Regions from separate parts of the Microbacterium sp. PAMC21962 genome, predicted to be linked through region 1. Evidence: predicted binding sites of a transcription regulator. Region 1 holds the regulator's gene; each other region holds the start of a gene.
The links. The regulator HrcA, encoded in region 1, represses chaperone genes, less so after heat shock. The targets are predictions, from matches to a motif close to TTNGCACTCGNNNNNNNCGAGTGCNAA.
Positions count from the first base shown of each region.

Region 2: a site for HrcA is predicted at 2,070-2,096, ahead of KY498_RS08780 (Hsp20/alpha crystallin family protein). Genes of this name have one in related genera too.
Region 3: a site for HrcA is predicted at 3,891-3,917, ahead of groES (co-chaperone GroES). Genes of this name have one in related genera too.

Region 1 is NZ_CP080381.1:540,413-545,972, reverse strand. Features, by position in the region: gene lepA (translation elongation factor 4) at 1-1,286, shown strand, start outside; gene KY498_RS02660 (DUF1990 family protein) at 1,311-1,961, shown strand; gene hemW (radical SAM family heme chaperone HemW) at 1,961-3,178, shown strand; gene hrcA (heat-inducible transcriptional repressor HrcA) at 3,237-4,274, shown strand; gene dnaJ (molecular chaperone DnaJ) at 4,327-5,439, shown strand; gene KY498_RS02640 (16S rRNA (uracil(1498)-N(3))-methyltransferase) at 5,441-5,560, shown strand, end outside.
Region 2 is NZ_CP080381.1:1,821,869-1,827,428, reverse strand. Features, by position in the region: gene KY498_RS08790 (L-serine ammonia-lyase, iron-sulfur-dependent, subunit alpha) at 1-795, shown strand, start outside; gene KY498_RS08785 (hypothetical protein) at 882-1,871, opposite strand; gene KY498_RS08780 (Hsp20/alpha crystallin family protein) at 2,168-2,623, shown strand; gene KY498_RS08775 (DUF2804 domain-containing protein) at 2,740-3,777, shown strand; gene KY498_RS08770 (DUF4287 domain-containing protein) at 3,818-4,114, shown strand; gene KY498_RS08765 (ABC transporter ATP-binding protein) at 4,131-4,898, shown strand; gene KY498_RS08760 (ABC transporter permease) at 4,895-5,560, shown strand, end outside.
Region 3 is NZ_CP080381.1:3,056,310-3,061,869, forward strand. Features, by position in the region: gene tsaD (tRNA (adenosine(37)-N6)-threonylcarbamoyltransferase complex transferase subunit TsaD) at 1-808, shown strand, start outside; gene KY498_RS14395 (hypothetical protein) at 805-1,269, shown strand; gene KY498_RS14400 (methyltransferase domain-containing protein) at 1,286-2,482, opposite strand; gene KY498_RS16605 (PHB depolymerase family esterase) at 2,506-3,762, opposite strand; gene groES (co-chaperone GroES) at 4,004-4,300, shown strand; gene rarD (EamA family transporter RarD) at 4,499-5,431, shown strand.

The DNA.
Region 1 (5,560 bases):
GCATCGTCGAGCGCATCCCGGCGCCCGTCGGCGACGCGTCGGCTCCGGCACGGGCGATGATCTTCGACTCCGTGTACGACGCCTACCGCGGCGTCGTCACCTATGTGCGCATGGTCGACGGCAAGCTGGAGCCGCGAGAGCGCATCCAGATGATGTCGACGCGCGCGACGCACGACCTGCTGGAGATCGGTGTGTCCAGCCCCGAACCCGTGCCGACGCGCGGGCTCGGTGTCGGCGAGGTCGGCTATCTCATCACCGGCGTGAAGGACGTGCGCCAGTCGAAGGTCGGCGACACGATCACCAACCATCGCAAGCCGGCGACGACGGCCCTGGCCGGATACACCGACCCGAAGCCGATGGTGTTCAGCGGCGTCTACCCCATCGACGGCAGCGACTACGCGGATCTGCGCGAAGCGCTCGACAAGCTGAAGCTGTCCGACGCCTCGCTGCAGTACGAGCCGGAGACCTCGGTGGCGCTCGGCTTCGGCTTCCGGTGCGGATTCCTCGGTCTGCTGCACCTCGAGATCATCACCGAGCGCCTCTCGCGCGAGTTCGACCTCGACCTCATCACCACCGCGCCGTCGGTGACGTATGAGGTCACGACCGACACCGGCGAGCACGTCGTGGTCACCAACCCCAGCGAGTACCCCGACGGCCGCGTCGCGTCGGTGTCCGAGCCCGTCGTGAAGGTCGGCATCCTGCTGCCCAAGGATTACGTCGGCACGGTGATGGAGCTGTGCCAGCAGCGCCGCGGAACGCTGCTGGGCATGGACTACCTCTCCGAGGACCGCGTCGAGCTGCGCTACAACATGCCGCTCGGCGAGATCGTGTTCGACTTCTTCGACCAGCTGAAGTCGAAGACGCAGGGCTACGCGAGCCTCGACTACGAGCCGGCGGGCTCCCAGGAGGCCGACCTCGTGAAGGTCGACATCCTGCTGCAGGGCGAGAAGGTGGATGCCTTCAGCTCGATCGTGCACCGCGAGAAGGCCTATGCCTACGGCACCCTCATGACCGAGCGCCTGCGCAAGCTCATCCCGCGTCAGCAGTTCGAGGTGCCGATCCAGGCCGCGATCGGCGCCCGCATCATCGCCCGCGAGAACATCCGCGCCATCCGCAAGGACGTGCTCGCGAAGTGCTACGGCGGCGACATCACGCGTAAGCGCAAACTGCTCGAGAAGCAGAAGGAGGGCAAGAAGCGCATGAAGATGGTCGGTCGCGTCGAGGTGCCCCAGGAGGCCTTCATCGCCGCCCTCTCGGGCGACGTCGAGGGCAAGGACAAGAAGTAGGACGCCCCCGTTAGGCTGGAGACCATGCGTCGCGGAAGCTTTCAGGACGACACCGTCGACTACGCCGCGGTCGGTGCGACGCAGGCGCACGACCTCATGAGCTACCCGCCGGAGAACAGTGTCCCGGCCGAGGACTCGCTGCTGCTGGGCAGCGGACAGGCTCGCTTCGAGTCGTCCGCGGAGGCCCTCCTGTCGTGGTCGGCCCTGCGCGGCGCCGGACTGCAGATCAGCGATGTGCGCCCGGCGGCAGGCCCGATGTACACGGGCGTCGGCTACGACATCGACGGCACGCCCACGGTCGCGAGCCGCCTCGAGGCCGACCAGCGCTTCGATGCGGACGGCACACCGTATGTGGCCGCGGGCACCACGATCCGCGTCCACGGTCACGTCAAGCGCATGAGCGCCGACGGCGAGCTGCGGGTCATCTACGCGATCGAGGAGCCCCGTCGGGTCGGTTTCGCGCTCGGCACCGTGGGCGGCTCGGTCGTCAGCGGTGAGGAGTCCTTCGTCGTGACGTGGGCCGACAACGACGAGGTGCGCTTCACGGTGCGCGCCTTCGACCGCCCCGTCTCGGCGCTGTACCGACTGATCCCGCCCCTGCTCAAGCGCCGCCGCCGCGAGCTCTTCCGGGGCTATCTGCGCGCCATCTCCCCGATGTACACGACCCCCGCCTGATGGGATCCGCCCTCCCTCTCGGCGATCCCGCGCCCTCCGACGGCGCCCTGCCCCCCGACATCGTGATCGACCCCGATCGTGACTTCGGGGTCTACCTGCACGTGCCCTTCTGCCGTGTCCGCTGCGGCTACTGCGACTTCAACACCTATACGGCCGGCGAGCTGCGCGGAGCGCGGCAGGACGCCTACGCCGACGAGGTCCTGCGCGAGATCGCGCTGTCGCGGGAGGTGCTGAGCGCGCGGGGGCCGCTGCGGGCGGCATCCACCGTCTTCTTCGGCGGGGGCACCCCCACCCTGCTGCCCGGGGGCGACCTCGCCCGCATGCTCGACGGCGTCCGCACCGGCTTCGGCCTCGCCGACGGCGCGGAGGTCACCGTCGAGGCCAACCCCGACACCGTCACGGATGCCCTCGCGCGCGAGCTGGCCGCCGCCGGAGTGACGCGGATGTCGATCGGCATGCAGTCCGCCGTGCCGCACGTGCTCGCGGCGCTCGACCGCACGCACGACCCGGCAGGCGTGCGCACCGCCGTCGAGGCGGCGCGCACCGCCGGTCTCGACGTCAGCGTCGACCTCATCTACGGCGCGCCGGGGGAGTCGCTCGACGACTGGCGCCGCTCTGTCGAGACGGCCGTCGGGCTCGAGCCCGACCACATCTCCGCATACGCGCTCATCATCGAAGACGGCACCAAACTGGCGCGGCAGATCCGCCGCGGCGATGTCGCGGCCCCCGACGACGACCTGCAGGCCGACATGTACGAGCTGGCGGACGAGGCCTTCGCCGCCGCCGGATACGACTGGTACGAGGTGTCGAACTGGGCGCGCAGCCCGCAGCAGCGCTCCCGGCACAACCTGGCCTACTGGCGGGGCACCGACTGGTGGGGCTACGGCCCGGGGGCGCACAGTCACGTGGACGGGCTGCGCTGGTGGAACGTCAAGCACCCGGCCGCGTACGCGCAGCGCCTGGCCGCCGACGAGTCGCCCGCCGCGGCGCGCGAGCGCCCGGATGCCGCGGCGCGCCGGCTCGAAGACGTGCTCCTGCGCTCGCGCATCGCGGAGGGGATCGCCGTCTCGGATCTCACCGGCGAGGGCCGTCACGCCATCGCGGCCCTGATCGCCGACGGCCTCATCGACGGCGCCGCCGCGGTGCGCGGTCGTGTGGTGCTCACGCGGCGGGGACGCCTTCTCGCCGACGCCGTGGTCCGCGCCCTCACCGTCTGAGGCGGCGCACGCGGTAGGATTGGCACTCGACAACCCGGAGTGCCAACGAGGAGGAGTGATGGTCTCGGAACGCGGCCTGCAGGTCCTCCGCGCGATCGTGCAGGACTACGTCGACACGCACGAGCCGGTCGGGAGCAAGGCGATCGTCGAACGACACCAGTTCGGGGTCTCCGCGGCCACGATCCGAAACGACATGGCGCTGCTCGAAGACGAAGAGCTCATCGCCGCTCCGCACACCTCGTCGGGGCGTGTGCCGACCGACAAGGGCTACCGCGTCTTCGTCGACCACCTCGCGGAGCTGCGTCCCCTCTCGGGCGCGCAGCGCTCGGCGATCTCGTCCTTCCTCAGCGACCCGGGCGATCTCGACGATCTGCTGATGCGGACGGTGCGCGCCCTCACCCAGCTCACCGGACAGGTCGCGATCGTCCAGTACCCCTCGTTCGCGCGGGCGAACGTCTCGCACGTCGAGTTCGTCCACCTCGGAGGCGCGCGGGTGGTCGTCATCGTGGTCACCGACACGGGGCGCGTCTCGCAGCGGGTCGCCTTCCTCGCGGAAGAGCTGAGCGAGCAGTCGGCCGCACAGGTGAAGACCGCGATCGCCCAACTCGTGACCGGGAAGCCCGTCGGAGACGCCGCCGCCGCGATCGCGGAGCTCGCGGCATCCGTGCCCACCGGAACCCGCATCGACGACGCGCTGCGGGTCGTCGCCCGGATCGTCGGCGAGGAGCTCGACGACTTCCGCCAGGATCGGTTGGTCATGGCCGGCAGCGCGACCCTCGCCCGACGTGAGAGCGACTTCCGCGGCAGCATCTATCCGCTCCTCGAGGCCATCGAGGAGCAGGTCACCCTCCTGCGGCTGATGGGGGAGATGGTCGCCGACGAACACGGTCTCGCCGCGAGCATCGGGCGCGAGAACGCGGCGTTCGGTCTGACGGAGGCCTCGGTCCTGACGAGCGACTACGACACGACCGGAACCCGCGCCCGCGTGGGCCTGCTCGGTCCGACGCGCATGGACTATCCCACCAACCTCGCGGCGGTCCGCGCCGTCGCGCACTATCTGAGCCGGCTCCTCGACGAGGACGACGCGTCCCGCTGAGCGATCCGCTCCCGAACACCCACCCGCGCCCGAGAGGGCAGGAAAGGCGATTGTGGCCGACCACTACGAAGTCCTGGGCGTCTCCCGTGACGCGAGCCCCGAGGAGATCAAGAAGGCGTACCGGCGTCTGGCGCGCGAGCTGCACCCCGACGTGAACCCGGGCGCCGATGCGTCCGAGCGGTTCAAGCTCGTCACGCACGCCTACGACGTGCTCAGCGACCCCGAGCAGCGTCAGCGCTACGACATGGGCGGCGACGGCTCGCCCTTCGGCGGGGGAGCGGGCGCCGGCTTCGGCGGGTTCGGCGACATCTTCGAGACCTTCTTCGGCGGCGGCGGAGCCCGGACCGGACGACCCCGATCGCGCCGGGAGCGGGGCCAGGACGCGCTCGTGCGCGTCACGCTCGATCTCGCCGACGTGGTCTTCGGCACGCACCGCGACATCGAGGTCGACACCGCGGTGCTCTGCGACACCTGCCAGGGCTCGTGCTGCCAGCCCGGCACGCAGCCGACCACCTGCGACATCTGCCACGGCTCCGGCCAGGTGCAGCGGACGGTGCGCAGCCTGCTCGGCAACGTGGTCACGTCGCAGCCGTGCACCACGTGCCAGGGCTACGGCACGACGATCCCCTACCCGTGCGCCACGTGCCAGGGGCAGGGCCGGGTGCGCGCGCGCCGCACGGTGTCGGTCGACATCCCGGGCGGCGTGGAGACCGGCCTGCGCCTGCAGCTGCCCGGGTCCGGCGAGGTCGGTCCCGCGGGCGGACCCAACGGCGACCTCTATCTCGAGGTCACCGTCGCGAACCACGAGGTCTTCAGCCGCGAAGGCGACGATCTGCTCGCCACGCTGGAGGTGTCGATGCCGGACGCGATCCTGGGTACCCGCACCACGATCTCCTCGCTCGACGGCGACGTCGACCTGGAGGTCCGATCCGGGGTGCAGTCCGGCGATGTGCTCACCGTCAAGGGTCGCGGCATCACGCCGCTGCGCGGCGGCACGCGCGGCGATCTGCGCGTCGGCGTGCAGGTCGTCACGCCCACGAAGCTCGACGCCAAGGAACGCGCCCTCATCGAGGACTTCGCCAAGCGGACCAAGGCTCCCGCCCCCCGGCTGGCGCAGTTCCACCAGGGCATGTTCTCCAAGCTCCGCGACCGGTTCCGCGGCTGACATGGCGCTCCACTTCCTCGTCGATGAGCCATCGGTCGACGGTGCCGACGTGTCGACCGCCGACGCCGGCGACGAGGTCGTCATCACGGGCGCGGAGGCGCATCACGCCGCCGTCGTGCGG
Region 2 (5,560 bases), 1.3 Mb from region 1:
ATGCTCAAGGTGAAGCGGCGCGCCGGAGCGATCCGGGCGCAGCTGGAGGAGGTCGCCGCCTCCGGGCGGGAGCTGCCCGGGGAATGGCTGGGCGCGTTCGCCCTCGCCGTCAACGAGGAGAACGCCGCGGGCGGACGGGTCGTGACGGCGCCGACCAACGGTGCGGCCGGCATCCTGCCCGCCGTCGCGATGTACTGGTGGCGCTTCCTCGCCGACTCGGGGATCGGCGCCGCGAACGCCGTCACCCCGTACGGGGAGCTGGTCGGCTCGGCGCTGCTCGGCCTGCACGGCGAGGCCGATCCCGCGCCGGAGGCGGTCGTGGCCTCGGCCGAGGCGCTCGCCGAGGCGAACCGGCGCCGCGGCATCCGTCGGTTCCTGCTGACGGCGACGGCGCTGGGCTCGCTGTTCAAGGCGAACGCGTCGATCTCGGGTGCGGAGGGCGGATGCCAGGCCGAGGTCGGCTCGGCGTGTGCGATGGCGGCCGGCGGGCTGACGGCCGTGATGGGCGGGACGAACCGTCAGATCGAGAACGCCGCGGAGATCGCGATGGAGCATCATCTGGGCCTCACCTGCGACCCCGTCGGCGGGCTCGTCCAGATCCCCTGCATCGAGCGCAACGCCATCGCGGCCTCCACCGCCGTGACGGCGGCGCGTCTCGCGCTGCGCGGCGACGGCACCCACTACGTGCCGCTGGACGCCGTCGTCGAGACGATGCGCCAGACCGGCATCGACATGTCGACGAAGTACAAGGAGACGAGCGAGGGCGGTCTCGCCGTCAACGTCGTGGAGTGCTGAGCACCGGCTCGCAGCCGCGGTTCGGTTGGCGCTCGCGCCGCAAACCGCGCTGCCATTTCTGGCGAACGGGCCCACCGAGCGGCCGGTCACGCAGGCGCGGCGCGGCGCGCGAGGGCGGCGCGCACCAGTGCCGCGCCGAAGGACGGATCCTGACGGATGTGCGCGGAGGTCAGGCGTACGACGTCCCAGCCGAGGTTCGCGTAGTCGGCGTACTTCTGGAGGTCCCGCGCCCACTGGCGACGCGAGGTGCGGTGGTGATCACCCTCGATCTCGACGGCGACCTGGTGAGCCCGGAACGCGCCGTCGCTGATGCCGAGCAATCGCCCGTCCGAGGTGCGCACCTCGACGTCGAGCTCGGGCTCCGGCAGGCCGGTCCCGATGAGCGACAGTCGCCAGTCGGTCTCGAGCGGCGACATGCTGCCCGTGCGCAGCAGGGGGAGTGCTGCCCGGAGCTTCCCGATTCCCTGTCGGCGTCCTGCGGCGACGGCCGCACCCAGGTTCTCGGGCCTGGCGAGCTGGCGTTCGGGCACACGCCGCCCCCATCCGTCGCGGGGCACGCGGATGATCGCGTCGCCGATGACCACCAGATCGCGTGTCGAGTGCTCACGGGCGAGCATCGCCCAGGTGGAGCCGAGCGTCGCGACGGGAATTCCGGCCCGGACCGTGGAGTGGACGAGCATCGGCGCGACCTGCACGGCGGCGATGCCCGTCCGCCGGAGCGCACGGTGCGGCGCAGGCACGGCGACGTCGAGGTCGCCGGATGCCGCGGCATCCGCGTCGAGGAGGGGGAGTCCGTGGATCGCGAGCGCCGTCGTTCCGATGTAGAACGCGTGGGGCGGAAGCACCAGCACGTGCGCGCGGACGCGACGCAGGATGGCGCGCCGCGCGATCTCGTCCGGGGCGTCCTCGCCGAGCGTCGCCGCGTCGTCTGCCTCACGCCGGAGGCGGACTCCGCGGAAGGGTGCGTCCAGGTCGCGCGCCGCGAGTCGTCCGCGGGCGACGCCCGCCGCCGCCGCATCGGCGGCGGTGAAGACCTGGGGCAGAGTCGACGGAAGCGGGCGTGGTGGGCGCGGCATCCCCTCAGCGTGGGCGCATTCGCTGCCGTCGCGCGCCGCGCCGCGAGGCCCCGTGGAGAACGTGCGCGGGTGCGCCGTCTGGGGAGGAGGAGGGCGCTGCCCGGCGAGTTGGCGCCGACGCCGGAAACGGTGGCGTGGTTTCCGGCTCGTGCGTCAACTGAGCCCGGGCAGGTGGGAGGGTTCGCTGTGCGTGAACCGTTGGCACTCTCCTGGGGTGAGTGCTAATCTGAAGTTAGTTGAGTCGATGAGGCTCAACTTTCAGAACTCACAGAGCCATACACGAACAGGAGAGAACAATGGCCACGTATGACCCGTTCCGTGACCTCGACCGCATCGCGTCGGGCCTCTTCGACACGCGCCGCGGACCGCGCCGGATGCCGATGGACCTCTACCGCGACGGCGACCACTACGTGCTGAGCGCCGACCTGCCGGGCATCGATCCGGGCTCGGTCGACATCGACGTGGACGGCCAGCTGCTGACGATCCGCGCCGAGCGCACCCTCACCGAGGGCGAGGGAGTGAAGTGGATCACGCGCGAGCGCGAGACCGCGAGCTTCCTGCGCCAGCTCAACCTCGGCCAGGGCATCGACACCGACGGCATCGCCGCGACCTACAGCAACGGCGTGCTCACCGTGACGATCCCCGTGAGCGAGAAGGCCAAGCCACGCAAGGTCCAGGTCGTCGCCGACGGCGGCGCGCCCACGATCCAGGCCCACGCGTCGGCACAGGAGCCGCAGCCCGTCGAGCCGTGACCGTCGGCGCCCCGCGCCACCGCCCGAACCGCCCCGCGTCCGCCTCGGACCGGGGCGGTTCGCGTCGACAGCGCTAGTGTCGAAGCACCCGACCCGGAACGTCAGCAAGGATGCCGATGCCCGACCTCCCCGCCGCGCACGAGCGCGAGCTCACCGCACCCGTCTCCCTCACGCGCCCCGACGGCCGGCTGAACCCGGCCGCGATCGGGTTCAGCCGGACGCCCCTCGTCGACACCGACGGCATCGGCCGGGGGCGCGGCCGGTTCGTGCGATCGTGGGGTCGCAACAAGCGGTGGGAGTACTGGAACGTCATCACGCCCACGCACATCGTGTCGCTGACCGTGTCGTCGCTCGACTACGCCGCGGTCCACGAAGTGTGGATCCGCGACCGTGCCACCGGACGCACGTGGTCCCGCAACGCCACCGTCCTGCCCTCGCGCGAGGTGTCGCTGCCCGGCTCGCTCGGCACGGGCATCACGATCGCCCGTCATCGCGACTTCGCGGCGACCATCGCGCCCGCCGAGCGCGGGCAGCTCTGGCGGCTGCACGCGGAGATCCCCGCCGCGTCGTTCGACATCACCGTGACCCGGCCGCCCGGCCATGACCTGCTCGCCGTCGTGGTGCCGTGGTCGTCCCGACGCTTCCAGTACACCGTGAAGGACGTCGCGCTGCCGGCATCCGGCACGCTCACCCTCGACGGGATCGATCACGACGTGCCGGCCGGGTCGTGGGCGGTCCTGGATCACGGGCGGGGCCGCTGGCCGTACGACGTCGCGTGGAACTGGGGCGCCGGGTCGGGTCTGCTCGCCGACGGCCGGACGTTCGGCATCCAGGTGGGCGGGCGCTGGACCGATGGGACGGGGGCGACCGAGAACGGCGTGGTCGTCGACGGCGTGCTGCACAAGATCTCCGTCCCCGTCGCCTGGGACTACGACCTCGCCACGCCGCTGCGTCCGTGGCGGGTGCGCGGCGGCGGTCTCGACGCGGTGTTCGAGCCCGCGTTCGACAAGCGGTCGGCGACCAGCCTCGGGGTCGTCGCCTCGCGCACCGACCAGTGCTTCGGCCGGTGGTCGGGACGCGTCGCCGTGGAGGGCGGGGTCATCGACTTCGACGGCATCGAGGGCTTCGCCGAGGATGTCCGCAATCGCTGGTAGAGCTGAACACGAGGCGGAGGCACCGCCGGAAGGGAAACGGATGTCGTTTCAGGCATATCTCGACAACATCGAGGACAAGACCGGGCTCACCCCGCGCCAGTTCGTGGAGCAGGCGACGCAGAAGGGCTTCGGCCCCGGCACGAAGGCCGGGGAGATCGTCGCGTGGCTCGCCGACGAGTACGGCCTCGGCCGCGGGCATGCGATGGCTCTCGTGCACGTGATCACGAAGGGCCCGAAGATCGCGTCGACCCACGTGGGCACCGCGTCGACCCACAGCGATGCGAGCGACACGCTGTGGCTGGACGGCAAGGCCACGAACCCCGCGCGCGCCTCCTGAGGCGGATAATGCCCCCATGACGAGCATTCCCGAGGTGTCGTCCGCCCCGGCCGCAGCGTCGGCCCCGGCCGTGGTCGTCCGCGGCCTCGTGGTGCGGCGCGGACGCGACGCGGTGTTCGACGGGCTCGACCTCGACATCGCCGCGGGGCGGATCACGGGGCTGCTCGGGCCGAGCGGCAGCGGCAAGACGACGCTCATGCGTGCGATCGTCGGGGTGCAACGCCTCGCGGCGGGCACGGTGACGGTGCTCGGCGCGCCCGCCGGATCGCGGCCGCTGCGCCACCGCGTGGCGTATGACAGTCAGGGGGCGTCGGTCTACGACGATCTCACCGTCGCCCAGAACCTGGAGTACTTCGCGGCGGTCCTCGGCGCGACGCGCGGCGACGTCTCGCGCGTCCTCGACGACGTCGGGCTGCGGCCGCAGCAGCGCCGGCTGGTGGGCTCCCTTTCCGGAGGCCAGCGCGGACGCGTCTCGCTCGCGGTCGCGATGCTCGGCGCGCCCGACCTCCTCGTGCTCGACGAGCCGACCGTGGGCCTGGACCCGCTGCTGCGCGAGACGCTGTGGGGCATCTTCCGTTCCCTCGCGGATGCCGGTGCCACGCTGCTCGTGTCGAGCCACGTGATGGACGAGGCGTTGCGCTGCGACGAGATCGTGCTGCTGCGGGAGGGGCGGGTGCTGGCGCACTCCACGCCGGAGCGGTTCCTCGCGGCGACCGGGACCACCGATCCCGACGCGGCGTTCCTCGCGCTCGTGCGCGCGACGGGCGACGGGGGGATGCCGTGAACGCGCGCCGTGTGGACGCGACGACGGCGCGCGTCCTGCGCCAGCTGCGCCACGATCCCCGCTCGATCGTGCTCATGCTGGCCGCCCCGGCGCTGCTCGTCGGACTGTTCGCCTGGATCTTCTCCGACCGAGAGGGGGTCTTCGCGCAGTTCGGCGGCGGCATCCTGGCGGTCTTCCCGTTCATCGTGATGTTCCTGGTCACCTCGATCACGACGCTGCGCGAGCGTCGCGGCGGCACGCTGGAACGGTTGATGACGACGCCGATCGCCAAAGCCGACGTCATCCTCGGCTACGCGCTCGCCTTCGGGCTCGTGGCGCTCGTGCAGGCCGTCGTCACGGTCGCCTTCGCCGTCGTGGTGTGCGGGCTGGAGGTGGACGGCGAGATCTGGCAGCTCGGCGTGGTCGCGGTGGTGGACGCCCTGATGGGGACGGCGTTCGGCCTGCTCGCCAGCGCGTTCGCGCGCACGGAGTTCCAGGCCGTGCAGTTCATGCCCGTGCTCGTCTTCCCGCAGCTGCTGCTGGGCGGCCTCTTCCTGCCGCGCGATCAGATGCCCGACGTGCTGCGCGCCGTCAGCGACGTGCTGCCGCTGAGCTACGCGATCGACGCCGTCGCCGCCGTGAGCGCGGGCGACGACGGATGGGACCTCTGGGCGCCGGTGCTC
Region 3 (5,560 bases), 990 kb from region 1:
GAGCGGACCGGGCCTGGCCGGCGCGCTCATGGTCGGCATCGGCGCGGCGAAGGCGCTCGCCGTCGGGCTGGACAAGCCCCTGTACGCCGTCAACCACCTCGTGGGCCACATCGCCGCCGACCTGTTGACCGGCGACGACGTGGAGTACCCGACGATCGCGCTCCTCGTCAGCGGCGGTCACACCTCTCTGCTGCTCGTGCGCGACCTCGTGTCGGACGTCGAGCTGCTCGGCGAGACGCTGGACGACGCGGCGGGGGAGGCCTTCGACAAGATCGCGCGCATCCTCGGGCTGCCCTATCCCGGCGGCCCGGAGATCGATCGCGCCGCGGCCACCGGAGACCCGGCGGCGATCCGGTTCCCGCGAGGGCTGTCGCGTGCGTCGGACATGGCTGCGCACCGCTACGACTTCTCGTTCTCCGGGTTGAAGACGGCCGTCGCGCGATGGGTCGAGCAGGCCGAGGCCGACGGGCGGGCACCCGACGTGTCCGACGTCGCCGCCTCGTTCCGCGAAGCGGTCGTCGACGTGCTCGTCACGAAAGCGCTCGACGCGTGCGCGCGTCACGACGTGCCGCGGCTGCTCCTCGGCGGCGGGGTCATCGCGAACCGGCGCCTGCGCGAGGTCGCGCTGACGCGCGCGGCGGAGGCCGGCGTCGCGGTGCGCATCCCGCCGCTCAGCCTGTGCACCGACAACGGAGCGATGATCGCCGCGCTGGCTGCAGAGCTCATCGCTCACGGACGCCCGGCCTCGCACCTCGGCTTCGGTGCGGACTCGACCCTGCCCGTGACCGAGATCCAGGTGGCCGGATGAGCGACGAGCGTACCCCCGCACCTCCGCCCGAGCCGCGCGTCGAGGCGCCCTCCGACGACGTGGCGCCCGCGGCGACCGCGGCGCTCCCCGGCGAGCACCGGGGCGGCTTCCAGCGCGAGTTCACCCAACCCGTGCCGCTGGCGACGCCCGTGGCCGCGGGGGAGGGGGAGTCGAGTTGGATGCCCGAGCCCGAGGTGCGCTGGGCACCGCCGCCCGAGGTCCTGCCGCGCAGCGCCCCGTGGGCGCTCACCTTCGCCGTGCTGGGCCTCATCGTCTCGATGCTCGTGGGGTGGGGCTTCCTCATCGGCCTCGTCGGCGCGGTGCTGGCGATCGTGGCGATTCGCCGGCCGTGGGAGAGTCGCGCCGTCGCGGTGTGGGCACTCTGTCTGAGCCTGCTCTCGCTCGCCTACAGTGCGGGATGGCTGTGGTGGGCTTCCACCCAGGGGCCTCTGTTCGGCTGACGGCGCCGCCGTGGGGTCACACCCGGTCGGCGAGCACCGCCACCCGTGACGTCCCCGCGCGGGTGAGGATGAGGGTGGCCGTGCCGGGGCCGCGCAGCTTCAGCTTCGTGCGGAGTGCGGCCGGGTCGACGTCGACGCCCCGCTTCTTGATCTCGAGCGTGCCGATCTCGCGCTCGCGCAGTGCGCGGGCGAGCGCCTTGACATCGGTCGGCAGCTGCTCGCGGACGCGGAAGGTCTGCACGAAGGGGCTCGTGGCCTCGGCATCCGAGGTGAGGTAGGCGATGCCCGGGGCGAGCATGCCGGCGTCGAGCCGGCGCGCGACCTCCCCGATGAGCCGGGCACGGATGACGGCGCCCTCGGGCTCGTGGATGAATCTGCCGAGCGGGCGCACTTCGGCGTCGGGCGCGTCCGCGTCGGCCGTCAGCTCGGAGGCGGCGCCCGCGCGGAGGACGAGGGCGGCCCGCCGCACCCCCGGGCGGGCCAGCGCGCCCGTCCAGAGGACGAGCTCGATCGTCGACCCGTCGACGCTGATCCACTGGGCCTCCACTCCGGCGGGATCGTCCGGGATGAGGGCGCGGTCGAAGGCGGGCCCGAGTTTGATGCCCGCGGGCATCCGCGCGGCCAGCGGGAACACCCAGTCCAGCGACGGCGACCAGTCGGCCGCGCCGAGCCGGGCGGTCTCGGCGTGTCCCGCCGTGCGCCGAGCGGGATCGAGCCAGACGGCGTCGATGCCGTCGAGCGGCACCTCCTCGGCACGGGCGTGGCGCACCGTCGCCGCGTCGCCGAAGGGCGCGAGGTTGTAGGCGGCGAGGGCGGCGGTGGTCTCGTCGGCGTCGACGGCCAGCACCTCCAGCCCGATGCCGGCCAGGGCGAGCGCGTCGCCGCCGATGCCGCATCCGAGGTCGGCCACGCGCCGTACGCCCGCATCGCGGAAGCGGCCGGCGTGACGGGCGGCGATCGACAGCCGCGTCGCCTGCTCCAGCCCCGCCCTCGTGAACAGCATGCGGTCGGCGAACTCGCCGAACTTGGCGCGGGCGCGGGTGCGCAGCCGCGCCTGGCCGACGGCGGCCGAGACCAGCTCGGGCGACAGCCCCGCGGCGCGCAGCCGTGAGACCGTGCGGGCGACGTCGTCGGCGGAATCGATCGCGCCGAGCTCATCGACCAGCCGCAGACCGTCGGCGGTCAGCAGGGCGGTGAGCTCGGCGCGTTCCATCCGGCCAGCCTATGCGGGTCGGCTCAGCAGCCGGCCACCTTGGTCCACCGCGTCGCCGACACCTGCTGCAGGCTCGTCACGGTCGCATCCCCCTGTCCCAGGTAGTCGAGGCTCCCGACCGCGTAGTACGGGTTGTAGGGGTTGGTGCCGTAGCTCGTGGCGCGGCCCGCCGCCTTGTGGTCCGCGTTGGACGCGGTCACACAGCCCGCCGGCGCGGTCGGCGTCGACGTGGGCGTCGGAGTGGAGGTAGGGGTGGGCGTGGGGGTGGGCGTCGGAGTGCCCGAGCGGTCGACGCGTCGGTTGTTCTGGAAGAAGAAGCCCGTGACGTAGGCCGGGTAGTCGATGCTGTTCGTCGACACGTACGATCCGCCCGGGCCGCCGCCCGCGGGCCAGTTGTGTCCGAGCCCGGTGTTCTGGATCAGCGAGACACGGGGACCCGCGGCATCCGCGTAGAGCGTGCCCGAGCCCGCGGTGTTCGTTCCGGCGAGACCGGTGAGCGCGAACGTCGAGGTCGACCCGGCGCCGTAGATGCCCGCCATGATCTGCGCGTTCAGCGTGTTGTAGCCGGGAGCGACCGTCGTGTCGTTCGACCCGTAGACCACCGAGGTCAGTTGCGTCGCGAAGGCTCCGGATGCCGAGCCGGCGAACGTCGTGCAGGTGTTCCGGCCCTGGGCCTGCGACACGGCGACGCTGCCGATCTGACCGGACGTGGTGCCGACGGTGGGCCCGGCGTTGATGCCGATGCCCGCGAACACGTCGGGGGCGAGGCAGCCCATCACCATCGTCTCGCCGCCGCCCGACGACAGTCCCGACAGGTACACCTGCGCCGCGTCGATGCCCAGGGTGCCGCGTGCGGTGAGGGTGGAGACGAGGGCGAGGAGGTTGTCGTCGTGGCGGGCGGGGGAGGTGCGCGAGTGGTTCGCGTCGTAGTAGTCCCAGCAGCCCAGCACGACGCCGCCGTTGGGGGCGTCGGGCAGGGCGACGACCATGCCGTACCTCTCGGCGGTCGCCGCCCAGTTGCCGGCCGTCTGCAGGGTGGAGGCCGTCTGGACGCAGCCGTGCAGACTGACCATGAGGGCGCGACCGGCGCCGAGCGTCGGCGCGCTCGCCGGCGTGTAGAGGCGCACGTTCATGCCGGCGATCGACTCGGTGGTCCACGACCCGGTCGCCGCCGTGGCGGGTGTCGCCAGCGGCCCGGCGAGCAGTCCGGCGGCCGCGAGTGCGGCGGCCGTCAGCATCGCCGCCACGGCGCGGCGTCGGGGGATGCGGGGGGATGTCATCGGTCTGCTCCGATCCGGCTCCCGCCTTCGACCGGGCACCATTGCCCGGCGGTCCCGGCTCAGGGGAGCCCAGAGCCGATGTTAGGTGAAACATGATTCATGTAACAGGGGGGTTCCGTGTCGCACGGTTGGCACTCGCGTTGCACGAGTGCCAACTCCGCCCTAGACTTCTGTTAGCACTCCACCCCTGTGGGTGCTAACGAGTCTTGAAGCATCACGCCCAGCAAGAAAGAGGTAGACCGTGTCGGTTTCCATCAAGCCGCTCGAGGACCGCATCGTCATCAAGCAGGTCGAGGCTGAGCAGGTCACGTCCAGTGGCCTCGTCATCCCCGACACCGCCAAGGAGAAGCCCCAGGAGGGCGAGGTCGTGGCCGTGGGCCCCGGCCGCATCGACGACAACGGCAACCGCGTCCCGCTCGACGTCGCCGTCGGCGACCGCGTCATCTACAGCAAGTACGGCGGCACCGAGGTGAAGTTCGGCGGCGACGAGTTCCTCGTCCTGTCCGCTCGCGACGTGCTGGCGGTCGTCGTCCGCTGACGATTCGCACAGAAGGGCCCGGATGCCACGGCATCCGGGCCCTTCTGCATCCCCTCGCGAGCCGCTACACCCCGGTCGAGCCGCCACGGCCCGTCCCGTCCGAAATGTGGCGGCTCGCACAGAACATGGCGGTTCGCGCACGCTGAACGGCAGGATGCCGCGGCATCCGAGTGTCAGGACCGTCGTAGGCTTTGTCTCATGACACCCGCCGACACCGCACGCGAAGAGCGGCTCGGCGGGATCTATGCCTTCGCGGCCTACTTCCTGTGGGGCTTCATGCCCCTCTATTTCCTGACGCTCGCCCCGATCGGGCCGTGGGAGATCGTCGTCTGGCGCATCCTCTTCTCGCTGCTGTTCTGCGCGGTGCTGCTGACGGTCACGCGCACCTGGGGCAAGCTGTTCGCGATCCTGCGCGACCGCCGTCTCGTGTTCTGGACCATCGTGGCGGGTCTGCTGATCTACGTGAACTGGCAGGTCTTCCTCATCGGCATCCTCACCGGGCACGTCATCGAGGGCAGCCTGGGCTACTTCATCAACCCGATCGTGACCGTCCTGCTGGGTGTCATCGTGCTGAAGGAGCGCCTGCGCACCGCGCAGTGGGTCGCCATCGGTTTCGCCGGCCTCGCGGTGATCGTCATCATCGTCGCGTACGGCTCCTTCCCCTGGATCGCCCTCACCCTCGCCGCCAGCTTCGGCGCCTACGGGCTCGTCAAGAAGCAGATCGGTCCGCGCGTCGACGCGATCAGCGGTCTCACGCTCGAGTCCCTCTGGCTCACCCCGATCGCGCTCATCCAGCTCGTCGTCGTCGCGAGCACGACCGGTCTCGTCTTCGGCACCCAGGGAGCCGGCCACACCGTGCTGGTCACCCTCGCCGGCGTCGTGACAGCCGTGCCGCTGCTGCTGTTCGCCAGCGGCGCCCGCCGTGCCCCGCTCACCGTCATCGGCCTGCTCCAGTTCGTCGCGCCGATCCTGCAGTTCATCACCGGCGCGTGGATCCTCCAGGAGCCGATGCCGCTGGAGCGGTGGATCGGGTTCGGACTCGTCTGGGTGGCGCTCATCGTCCTCAGCGCCGACTCGCTGATCGCCGGGCGGCGCGCCCGCGGCGCGGCCGACGTCGTCGATCTGGTCTGAGCCCACCGCGCGGCCCACCGCGAGACCCGCCGCGCGGCCCGCCGCGACCGTTATCGCACCGTGACCGTTCCGTTTCACACCGTTAACGCATCGCAACAATCCGGACGCGACCAGGCCGTTAGGTTTGAC